2 regions of the Massilia sp. CCM 8734 genome follow, and region 1 is predicted to be linked to the other one. Evidence: riboswitches for the same ligand, from Rfam matches in the RefSeq annotation. Region 1 holds a riboswitch; the other holds the start of a gene.
The links. A riboswitch is a leader RNA that binds a small molecule or an ion and turns the genes downstream of it on or off. The one in region 1 is predicted to bind glycine.
Positions count from the first base shown of each region.

Region 2: linked by a shared signal. The riboswitch ahead of F2P46_RS32260 (D-amino acid dehydrogenase) and the one ahead of gcvT (glycine cleavage system aminomethyltransferase GcvT) in region 1 are both predicted to bind glycine.

Region 1 is NZ_WHJI01000014.1:128,408-139,682, reverse strand. Features, by position in the region: gene F2P46_RS15320 (phosphatase PAP2 family protein) at 1-288, opposite strand, end outside; gene F2P46_RS15315 (DUF1631 family protein) at 418-2,847, opposite strand; gene F2P46_RS15310 (hypothetical protein) at 3,106-3,693, shown strand; gene F2P46_RS15305 (hypothetical protein) at 3,876-4,145, shown strand; gene F2P46_RS15300 (ATP-dependent Clp protease proteolytic subunit) at 4,315-4,875, opposite strand; glycine riboswitch at 5,010-5,095, shown strand; glycine riboswitch at 5,114-5,219, shown strand; gene gcvT (glycine cleavage system aminomethyltransferase GcvT) at 5,304-6,422, shown strand; gene gcvH (glycine cleavage system protein GcvH) at 6,485-6,865, shown strand; gene gcvP (aminomethyl-transferring glycine dehydrogenase) at 6,975-9,872, shown strand; gene F2P46_RS15280 (methyl-accepting chemotaxis protein) at 9,895-11,275, opposite strand, start outside.
Region 2 is NZ_WHJI01000057.1:2,108-13,382, forward strand. Features, by position in the region: gene F2P46_RS32245 (RtcB family protein) at 1-439, opposite strand, end outside; gene F2P46_RS32250 (RNA-binding protein) at 984-2,447, opposite strand; gene rtcR (RNA repair transcriptional activator RtcR) at 2,732-4,348, shown strand; glycine riboswitch at 4,458-4,566, shown strand; gene F2P46_RS32260 (D-amino acid dehydrogenase) at 4,734-5,966, shown strand; gene F2P46_RS32265 (hypothetical protein) at 6,080-6,826, shown strand; gene F2P46_RS32270 (C39 family peptidase) at 6,860-7,453, shown strand; gene F2P46_RS32275 (MerR family transcriptional regulator) at 7,567-8,583, shown strand; gene F2P46_RS32280 (carotenoid oxygenase family protein) at 8,601-10,010, shown strand; gene F2P46_RS32285 (enoyl-CoA hydratase) at 10,020-10,796, opposite strand; gene F2P46_RS32290 (murein transglycosylase A) at 10,855-11,275, opposite strand, start outside.

The DNA of each region.
Region 1 (11,275 bases):
GGCCTTGGCCCGTCCGCACAGGGCCAGGTAAGCGGCCACCGGGAACACGGCGGCGGCGCGCGTGGCGTGGCCGCTGAAACCGGCGAAATGGACCGCTTCGATGCCCACGCCCCAGCCGAGGAAAGCGATCTTGCTGCCGATGACCACCAGCAGGGTGGCGCCGAACAGCAGGCACCAGTACAGGGCGCGGCGGCGGCAATGGGCGGCGGCCAGCCAGACGGCGATCGCCACGCCCAGGGGTGCGGTGACGGCAATACCGCCCAGCGCACTAAGGTGATACCAATTCATAGACAAAAGCCGGAAGTGAATAAAGCCGGGCAGGTCGGCGCCGCAGCACCGGCCTTGCCCGGCCCGAATGATACGCGAATGTTAACAATGTGCGGATACTAAGGAAACACCCTCGCGTGCGCGGCCCCTTCAGGCGGCGACCGATTGCGCCTTCTCCGAGTCGCTGAGCGCCTCGTCCATGGCTTGCGACAGCGCCCGGCTGACCACGCCTTCGACCGTCATCACGCGTACGCGCTGGGCGCGGTAAGCTTCGATGAGCTTGTCGGACGAGAGCGAAAACGCTTCCTGCCGCGCCCCGGTCGAAAAAATGTAGAGCGTGCGCAGCGGGCTGATCCAGGCCAGCTTGACCTTGCGGATGCTGCCGTCCGGATCGGTAAATTCGATCCACATATTGCGTTCGAGGGCGTCGACCCCGAGTTCCGCGTCGTCCAGCTCGGCATGGGCGGCTTGTTCGGCCTCGGCCAGCGCTTCGTTTTCCTTGTCCAGCCGGCGCATCGCGTCTTGCTGGGCCACTTCGACGGCGATTTCGAGCTGGCGTTCCGGGGTGATGTCGAGCGGCGCGCGCACGATCGACGCGTGGCACTCGGCCAGGTCGGCGAAAAACTGGATGCGGTCGGCGTCTTGCCACTTGATGACGTCGAGCCATTTGTTCAGGGTTGCCAGCAGGCTCGGCAGCTTGCCGATCAGGTCGCGCCGCTGTTCGTGCGTGATCTTCGGCTTGACGCTCCAGATCAGCTCATCCATGGTCTTGGTGGCGTTGCCGACCGCCCCCGGCTTGTCTTCCTCGACGCTGTAGGCGACCGTCATCACGGACGTCCACTTTTTCTCAAGGAAAGTTTCCAGCATGGCGACCACCTGGCCGCTGCCGACCCGGGCCGCGACCGCGGTCCTGGCCGAGCGCGTGGCGGCGGTGACTTTTTCCTTGCGCAAGGCATCCGCGATCGGGGCGGCAATGGCGGTGGCCGCCGCGTGTTCCTCGGCCTTGATGGTTTCTTCGAGCTCGGCCACCACTTCCGAAAACACATCGGCCGGCTCGCTGCCCTCGTCCTGGCCGCGCCCGACCCGCTCGACGCCGCGCTGCATCACCTGGAACAGCGGATCGTCCGGGCCGGAGCGCTGCTCCAGGCCCATGGTCGACATCAGGTCGATCATGCGGCGCGCCGGGTGCGTTTCTTCGAAGAAGAAATTCTTGTCGGCCAGCGCAGCCTTGAGCACCGGAATTTGCAGCGACTGGATCAGGTCGCGCGAATCCTTGGGAATGTTAGGGTCGAGGAACACCGTCTCGAAAATCTTCGACAGCAGGTCGATGGTGCTCTCGTCGCCACGCGAAAGTGTTCCTTTTGGAATGCTTTCCTTCAAGCGCGGCAAATAGAAGAGGTTCCCCGTTTGGGCTTCCACCGGGGTCGGAGCGACGTTGCTGAACTGGGCCGGCAAGCCGCCCTGGAAACCCTGGAAGCCCTTGAGCGCATCGAGCAGCGAGGCCGGCACCATCACCTGGCCAGCCTCGGCCGAGTGGCCGAAAGCGCCCGCGGCGATACCACCGCCACCGGCAAACTGCGGCGCCGCAAAGCCGGCGCCGGCATGCGCGCCCGGCCCTGCAGCTCCACCATGGGCCGGCGCGCCGCCCTGCCACGGCGCGGGCACGCTGGCCGCGACGCTGTCGGCGCCGGGCGCGCCCTGGAACGCGGCCGCGCCGCTCGGACGCCAGCCGCCGCCGGCGGACGGCGCCATGGCCGGCAGGTCGGGGATCATCGGAATGTCGAACGACGCCGCCGGCGCTTCTTCCTCATCGCTGAGGAACTGGCGCAATTGCTTGGCCAGCTCGGCCTGGCTGCTGGCGCGCGCTTTTTTGGCGGCGACCGCGCTTTCGGTTTTCTTGATCTTGAACGCTTCCACCGAACCGGGCTGCACGTTCTTGTTGATCAGCACGTCGCACAGGGCGTCGTACATCGGCGCGAAGTCGAACAGCAAGGAGGGGCGCAGCATCGGCAGGATCAGGCCATGGGCCTCGATATCCGGTTCGAACTCGCGCCAGGCCTGTTGCAGCGCCGACAGGAACATCTCGGGCCGGAACGGATTCTGGCTGATGCGCAGCACGTCGCGTTCGAGCAGGAAACCGAGCCGGACATTGAGCGTGGCGATCTGGGTCGCATACTGCATTTCGAAGGGGCGGCTGATGGCGTCGAACGCGACCCGGCTGTCCATCTCTTCGTACGGCACCAGTTCGAGCGTGGTTGGCACGCTCGCCAAGGTCTTCTTGGGCGATGGCGCCAGCAATTCGATTTCGGCGCGCATGGAACGCACGATGCCGGAGGCGGCAACATGAAAGAAGGCGTAAGTGTTGTTTTTCAGCAGATTGCCCGACTTCACCCGCAGGAACACCGTGCGCGCATCGAGCGCGGGATCGGTCACATCCAGCAACGCCGCAACGAGACGCGTCGCTACCGCCATCAATTGGTCATTGACGTGCTTGGTCACACTGCCCAGCAGCGTTTCCAGCAACTCGTGGCGTGACGGACCTGTCTTCCTAGCAGCTGTGGAGGGTGAAGGTGGAGCCATTGTCTGCTCGTTCGGGGTTAAAGATCTTTTGCCATAACAAACATTCTCTCACATTATTGCCGACCGGCAACCGGAAAGTTTGAAACAAAGTGTTATTTTTTGTTTAATCGCATGGTGAGTATGCTCATTCTTGCTTTTCCCTCAATAAGAAGCCCCAAATCGTCATTTCGACTGTTGATTAAAAACAAATCCGAGCCTGAGAGTTTCTCTAACATAATAACAATTCCACAGAGCAACCCCTTTCTCAAGGACTACGCCATGATAAGCAGCCGCCGTGCCGACCTCAAGCTGACTCTGACGCTCTGCTTCGCCGTCCTGGTGGCGCTCAGCGCCTGGCTGGCTAGCGTACTGCTGAGCCAGCTTGCCCTGATGGACCCGGTAACGGCACCGGCCGCCCAAAGTTTAGCCGACAATAGCGACGCCCTGCGCTTCGCCGCCTCCGCCGCCATCGCCACCGGGACCGGGACCGAGGCCAGCTACACCACCGCGCGTCTGTGGGTATGGTTTTGTATCATGGCCAACGGCGCCGGAGTGGCCCTGCTCGGCCTGTGGCTCAGGGCCAGCATGAGCGCCCCGGCCGCCCCCGCGCGCCGCTTGCCCGCAACGCTGCCGGCGCCGCGCGGCAATCTGATCGAACGGGCCATGCAAAGCGGCGGTGCGCACGGCGCCTGCATCGACAGCGCCCCGCGCGCCGCCATCCGCGGCCGGCCGGCATCATCGTGCTCAGCGGAGACTTCGGCGCGGCTGGCGCGCATCATCGACAACCTGGCGTTCCAGACCACCCTGCTGGCGGTCAACGCCGCCGTCGAGGCGCAACGCGGCAGCCGCATGCCGCCGAATCGTTAAGACTGTTCCTGTCAGCATTTGTTTCAATTTTGTAGGAACTAATCCTACACGAGTTCAAGGCGCATTCCGATACCTCTTCAACAGTGCGGCTCGCATGATTGTGTCACCGGAAACGCAGACGAGAGCGCCTCTTCAGCTCCACCGGCGAGCACGACATTTTCAAACTTTGAAAAGGAATGAACATGAACTCGAATCAGAAAAGCGGTCAGGGCAACAAGCAAAGCGATAGCTCCGGCTCGAACAAGCAATCGGGCTCGCAAGGCTCCGGCAGCGGCTCGGGCGGCAAAAGCGGCGGCACCCAGGGCGGTACCCACGAGCAGCACGTGGAAGCGGGCCGCCAAAGCCACAAAAATGACGACAGCAATTCGAAACAGTCCGGTTCCGGCTCGGGCAGTAAACAGTCGGGTTCGTCTTCCGGCAGCGGCAGCAAAAGCAGCGGTAGCAAAAGCTGATTAGCGTGACCCCGGCTGGCGTCGCCGGGTTTCCGGGCGGCGCCATGCACCAAACCAACAGGAAGCAATAGAAAGAGTCTGCCTCGGCCTGGCCGTTGACAGGCTCTTTTTTTGCGCGATTGCGGCCCTGGGGCGCACACCGGCCCGGGGACCGGCTGCACCGGCAATCTTAGATATTGCGGATGCGCGCGCCCTTGGGCGGGGAAAAGTCGGCCACGTCATTGACCATGCGCGCCACCTTGGCGTCGCGCGCGGTCAGGTGCAGGTCGGAATACTGGTGGATCGCCCACTGCTCGGGCAACAACTCTATATGCTTGCGCAAGATCGATTCGGTGCGGGCGTCGTCGGCGCGCAGCCCTTCGACAATGATGTTGAGCGCATCCGGACGCGCCCCCGGCGAGGCCGTGGCATGCGACTTGTGCACCATGAAGCGCGCCGTTTCGCTGGCGTAGCGCCGCCTGCCGGACAAAAACAGGATCACGGCGATCGAGGCCACCGCTCCCGCGTTGTACATCACAAACTTGACCGGCGCATTCGACAGGAAGTTGTACAGGCAAAGCCCGTCGCTGACATAGCCGCCGTTCGACTGGATCAAGACGTGCGCCGTTTCGACGCCGTTTTCGCTCATGCCGTCCACCGCATCGAACACGCGGTGCACCATATCGCTGTTGACATCGCCCGACAAAGTGAACCAGGCATCCGTCGATGGGGTCGTTTTTTCTTCGCTCATGGCTGTCTGCTCGCAAAGTAGATGAATTATTTTAACAAATCGGGCCAAGCATGGTTTTCCGCGCATCTCATTCGTGCGCACCCGCGCACGCCCCTGGCAAGGTTGACAGTTCCGCCCTGCTGGCATATCCTCCACAGTCTTGATCGGGAGAGGGCAGCGCAGGCTGCCGCCGAAGGGGCATCACCCAAAAACTCTCAGGCAAAAGGACCGGTCAGGGGTCGGCGGCGCACAGCGCCAACGGCTGAACTCTGGAGAGCGGCCGCGGCACCACGCCGGCGGCCCACCGAAGGGGCAGGCGGAGCATCATCCGCTATCTCTCAGGTATCAAGGACAGAGGGGCGCGAAGCAACACGGAACGGCCAAAGGTACTCCCTTGGGCGCGCCACGTCTGCTCGTCGTACCCCCATTCACTCTGCCTTGAGGATTCCATGACGCTTAAAACGACCCCGCTCAATTCCGCACACCGCGCCGCCGGGGCCAAGATGGTCGATTTCGGCGGCTGGGACATGCCCGTCAATTACGGCTCGCAAATCGAAGAACACCACGCCGTGCGCAGCGATGTCGGCATGTTCGACGTCTCGCACATGTGCGTGGTCGATATCGAAGGCGAGAACGCCCGCCCTTTCCTGCGCGCCCTGCTGGCCAATAACGTCGACAAGCTGCAAGTGGCCGGCAAGGCCCTGTATTCGTGCATGCTCAATCCGCAGGGCTTCGTCATCGACGACCTGATCGTCTACTTCTTCAGCGAGACCTGGTTCCGCCTGGTCGTCAACGCCGGCACCGCCGAAAAAGACGTGGCCTGGATCAGCGCCCAGAACGACGCCACCAAAAGCGGCGTGACGATCACCCAGCGCCGCGACGGCAACGAGCCAATGGCGCTGATCGCCGTGCAGGGCCCGAACGCGCGCGCCAAGGTGTGGCAGGTGCTGCCAAGCACCCAGGCCGCCTCCGAGCCACTGAAACCGTTCAACGCCGTCATCGTCAAGGACACCGCCTTCGGCGACGTGATGGTGGCGCGCACCGGCTACACCGGCGAAGACGGGTTCGAGCTGGCCTTCCCCGCTTCGCAGGCCGAGAACCTGTGGAATGCGCTGGTGGCGGCCGGCGTCACGCCGGCGGGCCTGGGCGCGCGCGACACCTTGCGCCTGGAAGCGGGCATGAATTTGTACGGCCAGGACATGGACGACACGGTCAACCCGCTCGACGCCGGCCTGGCGTGGACCATCGACCTGGCCGCCGAGCGCGACTTCATCGGCAAGACCGCGCTCAAGGCGATGGGCCAGAACTTTCAATTCGTGGGCCTGATCCTGCGCGAAAAAGGCGGCATTTTGCGCGCGCACCAGAAAGTGCTCGCCGCTGACGGCGCGACCGGCGAAATCACCAGCGGCACCTTCAGCCCGACCATGCAGGAAGCGATCGCGCTGGCGCGCGTGCCGATGGGCGTGGCCGTGGGCGACACCGTGCACGTCGAAATCCGCGACAAGAAGCTGGCCGCCAGCGTGATCAAGCTGCCGTTCGTGCGAAACGGTAAAATCCTCGCTGCCTGATTCCTGGCACCTACACTAATGAGCAGTATTTACATCGACCGCGACCTTTTGGAGCAAACACTATGAACATCCCAGCCGACCTGAAATACACCGAGTCCCACGAATGGGTACGCGCCGAAGCTGACGGCACCCTCACCGTCGGCATCACCGAATACGCGCAGGACGCGCTGGGCGACATCGTCTTCGTCGAACTGCCAAAAGTGGGCAAGGTCTTCACCGCCGGCGACGACGCCGCCGTGGTCGAATCGGTCAAGGCGGCCAGCGACATCTATGCGCCTGTCTCGGGCGAGTGCATCGCCGTCAACGACAGTGTCGCCGACGCGCCGGACTCGATCAACACCGACGCCTACGCGGCCTGGCTGTTCAAGCTCAAGCCGAGCGACGCCGGCGCCATCGACGGCCTGCTCGACGCCACCGCTTACGGCAAAGCCACCGCAGAGTAAAAATTCCTGGCCGCCCCGATGACCATCGCGGCGGCCGTCTCTTTTCAGTCCGCCGTCGCGTCCAGCGGCGGCAGTCCCTTTTTCGGCTCCACTACCGGCCCCCACTACCATGACCCGCACCAGCCTGACCCAACTCGAAGCACGCGACTCGTTCATCCCGCGCCATATCGGCCCGTCCACCGCCGAACAGGCAGCCATGCTGGCCACGCTCGGCTATCCGTCGCGCGCGGCGCTGATCGACGCCATCGTGCCCGCCAATATCCGCAAGAAGAGCAAGCTGGAACTGGGCCAGTTCTTCGAGCCGATGCCGGAGCAGGCGGCGCTGGGCAAACTCAAGGCGCTCGCCGCCAAGAACAAGGTCATGAAGTCGATGATCGGCCAGGGCTACTTCAACAGCCACACGCCGGGCGTCATCCTGCGCAATATTTTTGAAAACCCGGCCTGGTACACCGCCTACACGCCTTACCAGCCCGAGATTTCGCAAGGCCGCCTGGAAGCGATCCTGAACTTCCAGCAAATGATCACCGACCTGACCGGCATGGGCATCGCCAACTCGTCGATGCTCGACGAGGGCACCGCCGCCGCCGAAGCCATGACCCTGATCCAGCGCGTCGGCAAGTCGGCCTCGAACGTGTTTTACGTCGCCGACGACGTGCTGCCGCAAACGCTGGAAGTGGTGCAGACGCGCGCCCAGCCGATCGGCGTGGAAGTGCGCACGATCGCGGCGGCCGACATCGGCGCCCTGACCGAGCCCTGCTTCGGTGTGCTGATCCAGTACCCGGGCGTCAATGGCGATGTGCGCGACTACCGCGCCGCCGTCGAAAAACTGCACGCGGCCGGCGCCATGGTCGTCGCTTGCGCCGACCTGCTGGCCCTGACCCTGTTGACGCCTCCGGGCGACTGGGGCTGCGACGTGGTCGTCGGTAACAGCCAGCGCTTCGGCGTGCCGCTCGGTTTCGGCGGCCCGCATGCCGGCTACCTGGCCACGCGCGACGAATTCAAGCGCAGCATGGCCGGCCGCCTGGTGGGCGTGACCATCGACGCGCAAGGCAACAAGGCGTATCGCCTGGCGCTGCAAACGCGCGAGCAGCACATCCGCCGCGAAAAAGCCACCTCCAACATCTGCACCGCGCAGGTCCTGCTGGCGGTGATGGCCTCGATGTACGCCGTCTACCATGGCCCCAAAGGCTTGCAGCGCATCGCCCAGCGCGTGCACCGCTTCACCGCCATCGCCGCCGCCAAGCTCGGCCAGCTCGGCTACGAGATCGTCAACACGACCTACTTCGACACGCTCACCATCAAGAGCGCGCGCGCGGCCGAACTGCACACCATCGCCGTCGAACACGGCGTGAACCTGCGCAAGGTCGATGACAAGCACGTCGGCATCTCGCTCGACGAAACCACTACCCGCGAAGATATCGCGCTGCTGTGGACGATCTTCTCGCAAGGCGTCCCGAACGCCCCGGCCTCGCCCGATTTCGACGCGTTTGATGCGAGCGCGCAGGACGGCTTCCCGGAAGCGCTGGCGCGCAGCAGCACGTATTTGACGCATCCGACCTTCAACCGCTACCACGCGGAACACGAAATGCTGCGCTACCTGCGCGGCCTGGCCGACAAGGACCTGGCGCTGGACCGCACCATGATCCCGCTCGGGTCCTGCACCATGAAACTGAATGCAACGAGCGAGATGATCCCGGTCACCTGGCCCGAGTTTTCCAACATCCACCCGTTCGCACCCGACGCGCAGACGGTCGGCTACCGCGAGATGATCGGCCAGCTGGAAGACATGCTGTGCGCGCTGACCGGCTACGCAGCCGTGTCGCTGCAGCCGAACGCCGGCTCGCAGGGCGAGTACGCGGGCCTCTTGGTGATCAAGGCTTACCATGAGTCGCGCGGCGAAGGCCATCGCAATATCTGCCTGATCCCCTCGTCGGCGCACGGCACCAACCCGGCGTCGGCCAATATGGTCGGCATGAAGGTGGTCGTCACCGCTTGCGACGCCAGCGGCAACGTCGACCTCGCGGACCTGAAGGCCAAGGCCGAACAGCACAGCGCCAACCTGGCCTGCGTGATGGTCACCTATCCATCGACCCACGGCGTGTTCGAAGAAGGCATCGCCGAGCTGTGCGAGATCATCCACTCGCACGGCGGCCAGGTCTACATCGACGGCGCCAACATGAACGCGCTGGTCGGCGTGGCGGCGCCGGGCAGCTTCGGCGGCGATGTCAGCCACCTGAACCTGCACAAGACGTTCTGCATCCCGCACGGCGGCGGCGGCCCCGGCGTCGGTCCCATCGGCGTGGGCGCGCACCTGGCCAAATTCTTGCCGAACCAGCGTTCGAGCGGCTACACGCGTGACGAAGCGGGCATCGGCGCGGTCAGCGCGGCGCCGTTCGGCTCGGCCAGCATCCTGCCGATTTCGTGGATGTACATCGCGATGATGGGCGGCGAAGGCCTGACCGCCGCCACCGAAACGGCGATCCTGGCCGCCAACTACATCGCGCGCCGGCTGGCGCCGCACTATCCGGTGTTGTACACGGGCCACGACGGCCTGGTGGCGCACGAGTGCATCCTGGACCTGCGTCCGATCACCGATGCCACCGGCATCAGCAACGAAGACGTGGCCAAGCGCCTGATGGACTTCGGTTTCCATGCGCCGACCATGAGCTTCCCGGTGCCGGGAACCCTGATGATCGAGCCGACCGAAAGCGAGTCGAAGGCCGAGATGGACCGCTTCATCGACGCCATGATCGCCATCCACGCCGAGATCGTGAAGGTCGAGCGCGGCGAGTACGACCGCATGGACAATCCGCTCAAAGGTGCGCCGCACACGGCCGAAGTGGTCACCGCCGACGTCTGGGAGCACAAGTACAGCCGCGAGCAAGCCGCCTTCCCGGTGGCGTCGCTGCGCAAGCAGAAGTACTGGCCGCCGGTCGGCCGCGCCGACAATGTGTACGGCGACCGTAACCTGTTCTGCGGCTGCGCGCCGATCAGCGACTACGAGTAAAGGGGACCCCGCTCCCCTAAAGTCAGGGCCGCCGGGAAGCGAGCCGCAGATGCGGCGCGGCTTTCTTCGGCGGCCCTTCCATCTCGGGCACGCTGTCGTCAAGCTGGAACCCGCCGACCGCTGTCGACAGGCTTGAAGCCTGGCCTTGCAGCCTTCGGGCCGCCTCTGCCGCCTCTTTCACCAGTACCGAATTGTGGCGCGTCATCTGGTCGATCTCGACGATCGCCTCGCTCACCGCGCCGATCACGCCGGCCTGGCCCACGCTCGCTTGCCCGATCCGGCCAACCATGTCCCCCACCTGCTGCACCGACTGCGCAATGCCGGCCATGCGCGCGCCCGCCTCCGAGGCGATGGCGCTGCCGCCGTCGATGTCGGCCAGCGAATGCGCGATCAGGACCCCGATTTCCTGCGCGGCGCCAGCCGTTCGCTGCGCCAGCGCGCGCACTTCTCCCGCCAGCGCGGCAAAGCCGCTGCCCTGCTCCCCGATCCTGGCCGCTTCCACCGCCGCATTGAGCGCCAGCGCATTGGTCTGGCAAGCCAGCTTGTCGATCACCCCCACCACCTGCGCCATGCGCTGCGCGCTGCCGCGCAGCGCCGCCATCGACAAGACCAGGCGGTCCAGCACGCCGCCACCGCACAGGGCCTGCATCGACGCTTCGTCGGCCAGCCGGTTGGCGCCGCGCGCGCCCTCGAGCGCGCCGCCGGCCGCCGCGCCAAGCGCGCCCACCGTGCCGGCCGCGCGTCGCAGCACGCCGGCCTGGGCCCTGGCATGGGTGGACAGGCCGGCGCTGCCGGTGGCGATATCGCGCGAGGCCGTGTCGATCGAGCGCGCCGAGGCCAACATGCTTTTCAGGGTGGCGTTCAGGGCGCCGACGGCCGCGTCGAGCGTGCGCGCGCTGTCGGCGATTTCGTCGCGCCCGTAGCTGCGGTTTTTTGGGGTCAGATTGCCGCTGGCCAGTTCGCCGGCGGCCGCGCTGATGCCCGCCACGCCGCGCAACAGCGCGCGCCGCACCAGCATGGTGATGGCGAGCGTGGCGGCCACCGACAGCGCCACCAGCAGCGGCACCAGCACCGACAAGGCGGCCAGATCGGCCGCCGCGCGGCTGGACGCCTGCTCGCTCAGTTCCTGCTCGAAGCGCGCCAGTTCGGCCAGTCGTTGCGCCACCACGGCGAAAGCCTGTTCGGCCTTGGACATGGCGTTTGCGCTCATCGAATGATCGACCGGCGAAAACTCGATCACGTCGAGGATGGCGCGCACGTAGGTGGCGTGCGCGGCCCCGGCCTGGGCGATGAAGCGCTGCCCGGGACCATGGCCGCCGGTGCGCCGCGCCAGGGCCGCGAACTTGTGTTCGATGGCGGCGTGGCGCCGGTAGATATCCTGGCCCAGCCCATCGATGCGCGGC
Region 2 (11,275 bases), on a different contig from region 1:
CATCCTTCAACTGGCCCCAGGCCACATCCACCGCCGCTGGCGGCGTATTCCACGAACCCTCATCGCGGCCGCGGTAGCCGCGCGTCTTCGGCGACATACCGTGCGGGATCGCGCGCTCGATGGCGCTACGCAGCGCCGACAGGTTATCCGGCAGGTCGTTCGCGGTCAGGGTGGTCTTGGCAGCCATCATGCCGCAGCCAATATCCACGCCAACAGCCGCCGGAATCACCGCGCCGAGGGTCGGAATCACGCTGCCAATGGTCGAGCCTTTACCGAGGTGAACGTCGGGCATGACCGCGATATGCTTGTAGATGAACGGCATTTTGGCGGTGTTGGCCAGCTGCTTCTTGGCCACGTCTTCCACCGGCACGCCTTTGGTCCACATTTTGACGTGGCGGCCATCGTCCACATTCAGGACATCGTAGTTTTCGTTTTTCATATTTTTCTCACTATATATAAGGTGATGCAAGGGGGCGACAACATCGCCCGGATAATTTGCTCTACCAGTTGAGCTACGGCCGCTTGCGCAACCGCCCGGACTCGAACCGGGAACGCAATGTAGTCCGGACTGCATTCGCCAAAAATCAATTCCCGACAAGGAGTCGGCGGGACAAACAGTTGCCGGCTTCAGGCCAACAGCAACCCCTATGTAGTCCTGCCCGCATTCGGGGTAAAACGATTGAGCACGGCGCGACAAGAAAAATCCGATGCGAAATAGATTTGGAGATGTATTCGCACCAAGCATTCGCACCGCGCTCAAAACCTGTACAACAAATTCCCGACAAGGAGCGGCAAGACATGTCAGCTGTAGGACGCGAAGCCCTTGCAGCCGTGGATGTAGTCTTAACCTGCATTCGGGGTAAAACGATTGAGCACGGTGCGACAAAATTTTGCTGCGAACTTGGACATTTGCAAAATGTATTCGCATCGGCATTCGCACTGCACTCAAAACCGGTACATCAAAAAAACTTACTCAAGCAACCTTACTCAAGCGCGATCGCTTCGATCTCGCCCACCCAATGCGCCGCGCCCAGCTGGCCGGCCGCAAAGGCGGCGATGATTTTGAACACATCATCCGAAAAACCACCGACATTCAACACATCGGCGCGTTCCGCCGCCTGGCTGGTACTGTTCGGCGTGCAGTCGATACACACCAGCCGCGCCGCCGGATTGCGCTGCTTGAACACCGCCCATTCGGTCATCGTGGCGGTGGCGCCCGCACGCTGGTCGATCCACGATTCATTGTCGGACACGTACACCACCAGGTCGGCCATCACCTTCTGCTTGTTCATGTGCGCCAACGGTGCGCTGCAATTGGTACCACCGCCGCCAATCGCCGCCAGCTTCTGCGCATTGGTCATGACCGTATCGCGGGCATTCAATGCGCAAACCCGCACATAATTCTCGAACGGCAGCACCAGTGCATCCGGATTCTTGCGCAGCATCGCTGCGGCGATCAGCCCGGCCACATCGATACAACGCACCTTCGAGGTGCCGCCGCCCCGATAACCCGACACCGGCGACTGCATCGATCCGGATACATCCGGGCAAATCACGACCTTGCCCTCCACCTGCGGCACGTTCGACAGCGACAGTTCCAGCGCATCCTGCAAAGCATCGCTGATGGCCCGTGGCACATCGTCTGAAGCCGCCATATACGCCGACATTAGCTGGTACGGAAACACGCCCGCCTTGGCAATCGCCACCGGATCGCGCAGCTTGTCGGCGATGACTTCGACCATGCCCGGCAGCGCGTACACACCATTGCGGCCGAAGGTATTCAAATTCATGCGCACCATGTGCCAGCCGCCCTGGCGCGCAATCTGCGCCCATGCCTGCGCCGACAATGACAATGAAGTCAGCATCTGGAACGGCACCTCCGGCACCGGCTGCGACTGGTCGGCCTTGTACGCTTCGAAGGCCTTCAGCGCATCCGGCAGCGCCTCCGCGTTAAACGGCTTGCCGATCGACCAGGCGAAAAACGCTTCACGCCAGGCTTGCGACGGCTTCGGATGCACCATCTTCACCACATCGCCCAGCGACGGCATGGCGCCGATCGAGGCCGCCAGCAGCTCTTTTTCCGATGCGCGGTTCAACCATTGCTGCACCAGCTTTTTCGACCGGCTGCCCAGCGATTTACGACCCGCCGCGCCGGAGCGAATAATCTGTACCACATTGCGCAGCATCTTGCCGTTATTGACCACGCGGCGGAACACCGGGGTCAGTTCCGGCGCGCCCTTGGCGGCCAGTACAGCGGTCAACAGCGCCGGCATATCCTTCATATAACCGCGTTCGCGGCAGTAAATCGCGGTCTGCGCGATAAATTTGGCGTCGACCTTCTCGCACAGCTCCAGCACCGTCGCCAACTGCGATTGCGCATTGACGTAATAGGTCGAATTCAGGCATCCGGTGGCGGCATACTGCGCCAGCTGGTGCCGTGGCGTCATGCTGTAAGCCGGAGCGCCTGTCGAATTAAGACCATCGGCGCGAGGGACAAAGATTCCCTTCAAGGTCTGGAACAACTGTGCGTTTGCCATTTTGCCTTCCTCATTTTTCTTGTTTGTATCTCCTCTATTGCAAAGGGCGTGCCAGCTCGCAGCCCATCCGCATCAATTCCCCTTAAGTCCTTGATTTAAAAAAGATTACCAATTCGCCAAGCCAAACCGGCAAGAAATGGACAAGCTGGCAAGCACGTGATAAATTATCCGACAAGATAAAACTTTATACAGATATGAAACAGAAACGCATCGTGGTCATCGGATTCGTCGGCACCCAGCTCGACAGTGGCAAGGGCCCGGCCCGTTGGGAGAAGTGGCGCCCAAGCATCGCCATCACCCAGCACGAGGAATACGCCGTGCACCGCTTCGACATGCTCTACAGCGGCAAATTCGGCCCGGTGGTCGACGCCGTCACGGCCGACATCGCCGCCGTCTCGCCCGAAACGACGGTGGTCCCGCACAACATACCGATCAGCGACGCCTGGGATTTCGGCGAGGTCTACAGCGCCCTGTTCGATTTCGCCAAGCGCTACCCCTTCGATCCGGACAACGAGGATTACTGGATCCACATCACCACCGGCACCCACGTCGTGCAGATCTGCATGTTCCTGATGACGGAAGCGCGCTTCTTCCCCGGCCGCCTGCTGCAAAGCTCGCCGCCACGGCGCCAGTCCACCACCGAACCGGGCAGCTACGCGCTGATCGACCTCGACCTGTCGCGCTACGACCAGATCGCCCAGCGCTTTTCGCGCGAGCAAGCCGAAGGCGTGGCTTTCCTCAAGTCCGGCATTGCCACCCGCAACGCCAGCTTCAACACCATGATCGACGAGATCGAGCGCGTGGCCATCAAGTCGCGCGCGCCGATGCTGCTGATGGGGCCGACCGGCGCCGGCAAATCCTTCCTCGCGCGCCGGGTCTACGAACTGAAGAAAACGCGCCACCAGATCGACGGCAAGTTCGTCGAGCTCAACTGCGCCACCCTGCATGGCGACGGCGCCGCCTCGACCCTGTTCGGCCACGTCAAGGGTTCCTTCACGGGCGCCGCCGCCGACCGCCCCGGCTTGCTGCGCAGCGCCCACAAAGGCTTGCTGTTCCTCGACGAAATCGGCGAACTTGGTCCGGACGAACAGGCCATGCTGCTCAAGGCCATCGAAGAAAAGCGCTTCCATCCGGTCGGCAGCGACAGTGAAGTGCAGAGCGACTTCCAGCTCATCGCCGGCACCAACCGCGACCTGGCAAGCGAGGTGGTGGCCGGGCGCTTTCGCGAAGACTTGTACGCGCGCATCAATTTATGGACCTACGCCCTGCCCGGCCTGGTGGACCGGCCCGAAGACATCGAACCCAACCTGGTCTACCTGCTCAACCAGTTCAGCCAGGAATACGGGCAGATGGTGCGTTTCAACAAGGAGGCGCGCGAGCGCTACATGCGCTTTGCGATGTCGCCCGAGGCAGTCTGGGCCGGCAACTTCCGCGACCTGTCGGCGTCGGTCACGCGCATGGCGACCCTGGCCGAGGCGGGCGGCATTTCGGAGGGCATCGTCAGCGCCGAAGTGGCCCGGCTGCAAAAACTCTGGCACCACTACACGCGCGCGCCGGCGCCCACCCTGGCCGAGGTCGACCTCGCCGGGCTAATGGGCGACGAAGCCGCCGCCGGCCTCGACCTGTTCGACGCCCTGCAACTGGCCGCCGTGGTGCAGGTGTGCCGCGCGTCGAGCACCTTGTCCGACGCCGGGCGCAAGCTGTTCGCCGTCTCGCGCAGTGCCAAGAGCAAACCCAACGACGCCGACCGCCTGAAAAAATTCCTGGCGCGGTTCGACCTGGACTGGGATCGGGTCAGCGGCAGTCGGTAATTTGTCGGTATTGTCTTGGAAACAACAGCTATCATTTAAATAGGTTGTATTGGCGATAATTCCTGCGGTATTCTGCATACATATGCCCACGGCATACTTAGCGCAACGCTAAGCGTTATCGGGAGAGTCTGTCGATCGCAATGTCTCAGGTAAGGATCGATGGCGCCGAAGGAGCAACCGCCCCGGAATCTCTCAGGCCCCAGGACCGATAACGCATTTGAACTCTGAAGAGCCACCGGGAGTCGTCATCCGGTGCACCGAAGGAGCAAACCGGCCACGCATCGCGCGTTGCCGGCGAATCTCTCAGGTCCAGCACAGAGGGGGTATCCGACGCGCAGCGGCGCGCGGACTCTCCTATCTGACGTTTTTCGGACCTGGAAGACACATGAAAACCATTGCAGTAATAGGCGGCGGGATCACCGGCGTCACGACCGCTTACGCCCTTGCCAAACGTGGCTTTGCCACCACCCTGCTCGAACAACACCGCTACGCGGCGATGGAAACCTCGTTCGCCAACGGCGGCCAGCTGTCGGCCTCCAACGCCGAAGTCTGGAACCACCGCTCCACCATGCTCAAGGGCTTGAAGTGGATGTTCCGGCGCGACGCGCCGCTGCTGGTCAGCCCAAAACCGAGCTGGCACAAGCTGTCGTGGTTCGCCGAATTCGCCGCCGCCATTCCCCACTACCGCAGGAACACCGTGGAGACGGCGCGCCTGGCGATTGCCGCGCGCGAGCACCTGTTCGCGTGGGCCGAAGCCGAGGGCATCGACTTCGACGTCAAGCGCAAAGGCATCCTGCACATCTACCGCGACAAGGCCGGCTTCGAGCACGCCGCCAAGGTCAGCAGGATGCTGGCCGCCGGCGGCCTGGCGCGGCGGGCGGTGACTCCCGGCGAAATGCGCGCCATCGAGCCGACCCTGGCGGGCGACTTTTACGGCGGCTTTTTCACCGACAGCGACGCCACCGGCGACATCCACAAATTCACCACGGGCCTGGCCGCCGCCGCACGCCGCAATGGCGTGGACTGCCGCTACGGCATGCGGATCGGCGCAGTGCGCACCGACGGCCGCCACGCCCAGGTGACCGTGGGCGACGGCGAGCGCACCCAGACCGAGACCTACGACGGCATCGTCATCTGCGCCGGCACCGCCAGCCGCGCGCTGGCCGCCAGCCTGGGCGACCGGGTCAACATCTATCCGGTCAAAGGCTACTCGATCACGGTCAACCTGAACGACGCGGCCAGCCAGGCGGCCGCACCCACCGTCAGCCTGCTCGACGACGCCACCAAGCTGGTGACCAGCCGCCTGGGGATCGATCGCTTCCGCGTGGCCGGCACGGCCGAATTCAATGGCTTCAACCGCGACATCCGCGACGACCGGATTCGCCCGCTGATCGACTGGGTGCATGAATGCTTCCCCGGCGTGAACACGCGCAGCGTGATTCCGTGGGCCGGCCTGCGCCCGATGATGCCGACCATGCTGCCGCGCGTCGGTCGCGGCAAGTCGCCCTGCGTCTTCTATAACACGGGCCACGGGCATCTGGGCTGGACCCTGTCCGCCGTCACCGCCGACATGATCGGCGACTTGATGCAACGCTCTCTCGATTTTCCGACGCACTGACCATGTGCGTTGACAACGGTGTCCGGCATGCGTGCATGCCAATGCAGTCGCAGCACCCACCCCGCCTGGACAGGCGGGGCTCCAGTATCAATCTATGTGAGGAGAAGTCAATAATGCAAACAAAAATGCTCTCATGCCGTCCCATGCTCGCCGCCCTGCTGTGCGGCGCCAGCCTGGCCCTGGCCGGTGCGCCGGCACAGGCCCAGTCCGATGGGACCAGCACCTTCAAAGCGGTGCCCAAGCGCGCGGCAGCGGCGGCGCAGGCTGCGGCCCAGCGCGACTTCGCCCAGTTCGTGACGCACCAGGTACAAGTGCGCGGCGCCAGCGGCGCGCCGGTCGACTTCCCGCTCGACATCAACGACATGCAGGACCTGAAGGACGCCAAGATCGGCTACGGCTTCCCGGTCTATACGATCGATCCGAACGAGCTGCTGGCGGGACGCGGCAGCATGAAACAGATGGCCAAGGCGACCGGTCAGTGGCGCTTCGTCATCCTGTTGAACCGGCGTCCGATCGGCATGGCGACGGTGGAACTCAATAACGGGAACTACGAAACGGTCGCCTACGGCGCCGCCGTGCTGGCCAAGGATGTGGATGCGTCGATGGGCTACTACGCCGACGCCGAGCGAAGCAATGTGCGTTTCGTGCGCATCTACCAGGCGCGGTCCGACGTGCTGGAAGTGGTCGCCCGCGAAGACGGCCGCACCCGCTATGCACCTTTGCATTCGGCGCGCGAATCGCTGCTGATGCAACAGCGCGCCGTCAAGGACGGCAAGGCCGGCGACGCCCTGATGGACGAAGCGGAGCTGCTGCAGCCGCTGCGCAGCGCGGTCAAGCAGAACCTGGACGCTTCGAAGTAAGCCGACCATCCTCAGAACGAATCAGGAGATAACATGAACACAAATATGAAAAAGATCGTCGTCGGTGTCTCACTTTTGCTGGCGCTGCCGGCAGCCATGGCGCAATGGCGCACGCTGAGCGTGCCGCTGACGACCCAGGAACACAGCCAGTGGTGCTGGTCGGCGTCGAGCAAGGCGGTGCTGAACTATTACAAGAAGACACCGAGCCAGTGCCAGATCGTAAACTGGGCGTTCGGCTTGAACTACGCCTGCGGAAACACCTACTTCAACTGGAACAGCCCGGCCAACCAGCCGAACAATATGTACGGTTCCAACGGCAGCGTGCAGAACATCCTCAAGGCGTGGGGCGTGGCGAACGGCGCATACAGCGTGGCCTCGTCATGGAGCAGCGTGGTATCGGACATCAACGCCAATCGTCCGTTCGTGATGCGCTACGGCTGGAGCAACGGCGGTGGGCACATCATGGTGGGACGCGGGTACGAGACGGCCAATGGCGTGAACAACGTGTACATCATGGACCCTTGGCCGGGTGAGGGCCAGACCTACCGCACCTATAACTCCGCGGTGTCGGCGTCGGACCATCGCTGGACGCACACGCAGCGCATGAGCATCAACGGACCGACCTGAATGGCCTGAATTGCAAAACCGGGGTTTTCCCCGGTTTTGCAGGCTGTTGACGCGCTTGCGCTTGACCCTCTCGCTACGTGACGGTTTACCATCTTGCAAATGGAGAAACCGGCATGCTACTGAAAATAGGACAACTGGCCAAACGCAGCGGCTTGAGCGTGCGCGCCTTGCGCCATTACGACGATATCGCCTTGCTCACGCCCTCGGTCCGCTCGGACAAGGGTTACCGCCTGTACGACAGCGCGGACGTGGCCCGCCTGTATCGCATCCAGGCGCTGCGCCGCCTCGACCTGCCGCTCACGCAAATCCAGGCGATGCTGGCCGACGGCGGCGCCAGCCTGCCGCAGGTGGTGGCGCAGCAGATCGCGTCGCTCGAACGCCAGATCGCGCAAGCGAGCGCCCTGCACGGCCAATTGCGCGACTTGCAGGCGCAACTCGACGAGCGCCACGAGCCGTCGATGGACAACTGGCTGGCCGCCCTCGAACGCATGGCCGCCAGCGCACGCTACTTCACCGACGCCGAACTGCATACGCTCAAGACGCGGCGCCAGCACAGCGGCAGCGGCGGCGCCAATGCACAGCTGACCGCCACGCTGCACGAGCTGATGGCCCGGGGCCTGGCGCCCGACAGCCCTGAAGCCGGCGCGTTCGCGCAACGCTGGATCGCCACCCTGCTGGAGAGCGTGGGCGGCGATGAAGGGATGCTGATGAAGCTCTACGCCATGAACTGGAACGAGCCCACCCTGCACACTCTCAGCGGGGTTGACCGCGCGGCGATGCAGTTCATCTCGCACGCCATGGCGCACCGGCGCCTGGCCATCTACGCCAACTACTGCAGCCCGGCCGACATGGCCCTGCTGCGCCAGCACTACGTCAAGCAAACCGACACCTGGCCCATCCTCATCTGCGCCTTGCGCAATCACCTGGCCGAAGGCACGCCGGCCGCCAGCGTCGAGGTGCAAGCACTGGCGCGCCAGTGGCAGGCCCTGTCGCTGGCCAAGGCGGCGGGCCAGCCCGCGCTCCAGGCCAAGCTGCGCCACGCTTTCGACATGGAGCCCGGCTTGCGCACCGGCTCCGGCATCGACGCGCCGCTGATCGCGTACGTACGCGAAGCCATGCACAGTCTTTAAACCCACCAGGAATCACCATGCCAGGCCATTTCTTCACGGGGAACTACGCTCCCCTCGATACCGAATGCGACATCGACGCACTGCAGGTAGCCGGCACGCTGCCGCCGCAACTGCGCGGCGCGCTGTACCGCGTCGGACCGAACCCCCGCTTCGCGCCGCGCGACGACCACTATCACTGGTTCTCGGGCGACGGCATGGTGCACGCCTTCTTCATCGACGACGGCAAGGTGGCCTATGCCAACCGCTGGGCGCGCACGCCGAAATGGCAGCTCGAAAATGACGCCGGCCATGCGCTGTTCGGCACCTTCGGCAACCCGGCCACCAGCGACCCGTCAGTCCACGGCAAGAACAGCGGCACCGCCAATACCAATATGGCCTGGCACGGCGGGCGCCTGTTTGCGCTGGAAGAATCGCACCAGCCGTTCGAAATGGACCCGCACACGCTGGCGTCGAAGGGGCACCAGGATTTCGACGGCGCCGTGAACAGGCGCTTCACCGCGCATCCCAAGGCCGATCCGGCCACCGGCGAGCTGCATTTTTTCTCCTACCTGCCCGACAGTCCGGGGGAGCCCAACATGCAGTACGGCGTGCTCGATGCGCACTGCCGGGTCACCACGTCAGGCGTCTTCCGCGCCCCCTACGCAAGCATGATGCACGACTTCATGCTGACCGAACGCCATGTGCTGTTTCCGGTTACCCCGCTGACCATCAGCGTGGAACGCGCCATGAAAGGACTACCCTTGTTCGCATGGGAAGCGGAAAAGCGCAGCCACGTCGGCATCGGCGTGCGTGGTCAAGCGATGGACAAGCTGCGCTGGTTCGCCAGCGACGCCTGCCACGTGTTCCATGTGATGAACGCCTGGGACGATGGCGGGCGCATCGTGGCGTATGTGATGGAGTCACGCACCGCACCCGGCATGCCCAACGCCGACGGCAGCCCTGGCGACCCGGCCGGCATGGCGGCGTGCCTGTGCCGCTGGACGTTCGATATGGAGAGCGATGGCGATAGTTTCGAGCGCACCATCCTCGACGACCTGGCGGCGGAATTCCCGCGCATCGACGAGCGCTTTAGCGGGCGCCGCAACCGCGTGGGTTTTTACTGCTGCCACAGCGTGCAGCGCATCAGGAGCGGTTCGGAGAGTGTGCTGTACGACGCGCTGGCATGCTTCGACTTTGCCTCTGGCACGCGCCAGCTCTATACACTGCCGGCCGGCGACGTTGTCTCCGAACCGGTCTTCGTGGCGCGCTCGGCGCAGTCGCCCGAGGGCGATGGCTGGCTGCTGGCGGTGGCGTGGCGCGCCAAGGAAGGCCGCAGCGACCTGCTGGTGATCGACGCGACGGACCTGGCGGCCGGCCCCGTCGCAACGGTGCGCCTGCCGCACCGGATACCGTTCGGCTTTCACGGCTGCTGGCGCGCCAGCGACTGACTTACAAACTTACAAGCCGTCGAAGTTGGGCGGACGCTTGGCCAAAAACGCCTGCATGCCTTCTTTCTGGGCGGGCGTGCCGAACGCCGCGTGGAAGTAGCGGCGCTCGTAGCGCACGCCTTCGGTCAGGGTGGTCTCGAACGCGCGGTTGACGCTGTCCTTGATCGCCATCGCCACCGACACCGACATCGAGGCGATGGTGGTGGCCGCAGCCAGTGCTTCTTCCATCACCTTGTCCGCCGGGACCACGCGCGATACCAGGCCGGTGCGCTCGGCTTCGGCCGCGTCGATCATGCGCGCCGTGAGCAGCATGTCCATCGCCTTGGCCTTGCCGATGGTGCGCGGCAGGCGCTGCGTGCCGCCGGCGCCTGGGGTCACGCCGACCTTGATTTCGGGCTGGCCGAATTTGGCGGTGTCCGCCGCGATCAGGAAGTCGCACATCATGGCCAGTTCGCAGCCGCCGCCGAGGCAGAAGCCCTGCACCACGCCGATGACGGGTTTGCGCACGTTGAGGATATGTTCCCAGTTGCGGCCGATGTAGTTGCCGCCGTAGGTGTCGCCGTAGTCGTAGTCGACCATCGCCGCGATGTCAGCGCCGGCCGCGAAGGCCTTTTCGCTGCCGGTCAGGATGATGCAGCCGATATTGCTGTCAGCGTCGAACTTGTAGAGCGCGTCGCCCAGTTCATCCATCATGTTGTCGTTCAGGGCGTTCAGCGCTTTGGGACGGTTCAGGCGAATCACGGCCACTTTGCCGTGGGTCTCGATCAGCAGGTCTGCATAGTTCATGGAATCCTCTATAAAAAAGCGTGGGGTAATGTGCGATTGTAGCCAATCTGCGCGTCAATCAGGGTTTGGGCAACAGCACCCAGAGCTGGCCGCGCTGCTTCATGCGGCCGGCGTTTTCCATCGCATCAATGCCGAAGCCGAAGAAGAAGTCGGCCCGCACCGCGCCGCGAATGGCGCCGCCCGTGTCCTGCCCCATCACCAGGCGCCGCATCGGCACCTCGCTGCCCGATTCGGTGGTGGCCAGCCAGATGGGCGCGCCGAGCGGCAAGAACGTGGGGTCGATCGCGACCGAACGCGCCGGCGTCAACGCCACGCCCAGTGCGCCCTTCGGTCCGACCGAGGGATCGGGCAGGCGCTCTTCGCGAAAGAAAATGAAGCTCGGATTGGCGTTGAACAGTTCCTGGCGCCGCTCGGGATGCGCCGCAATCCAGGCCTTGATGCCCTGCGCGGTAGCCTGCTCCGGCGTCAGCTCGCCCTGC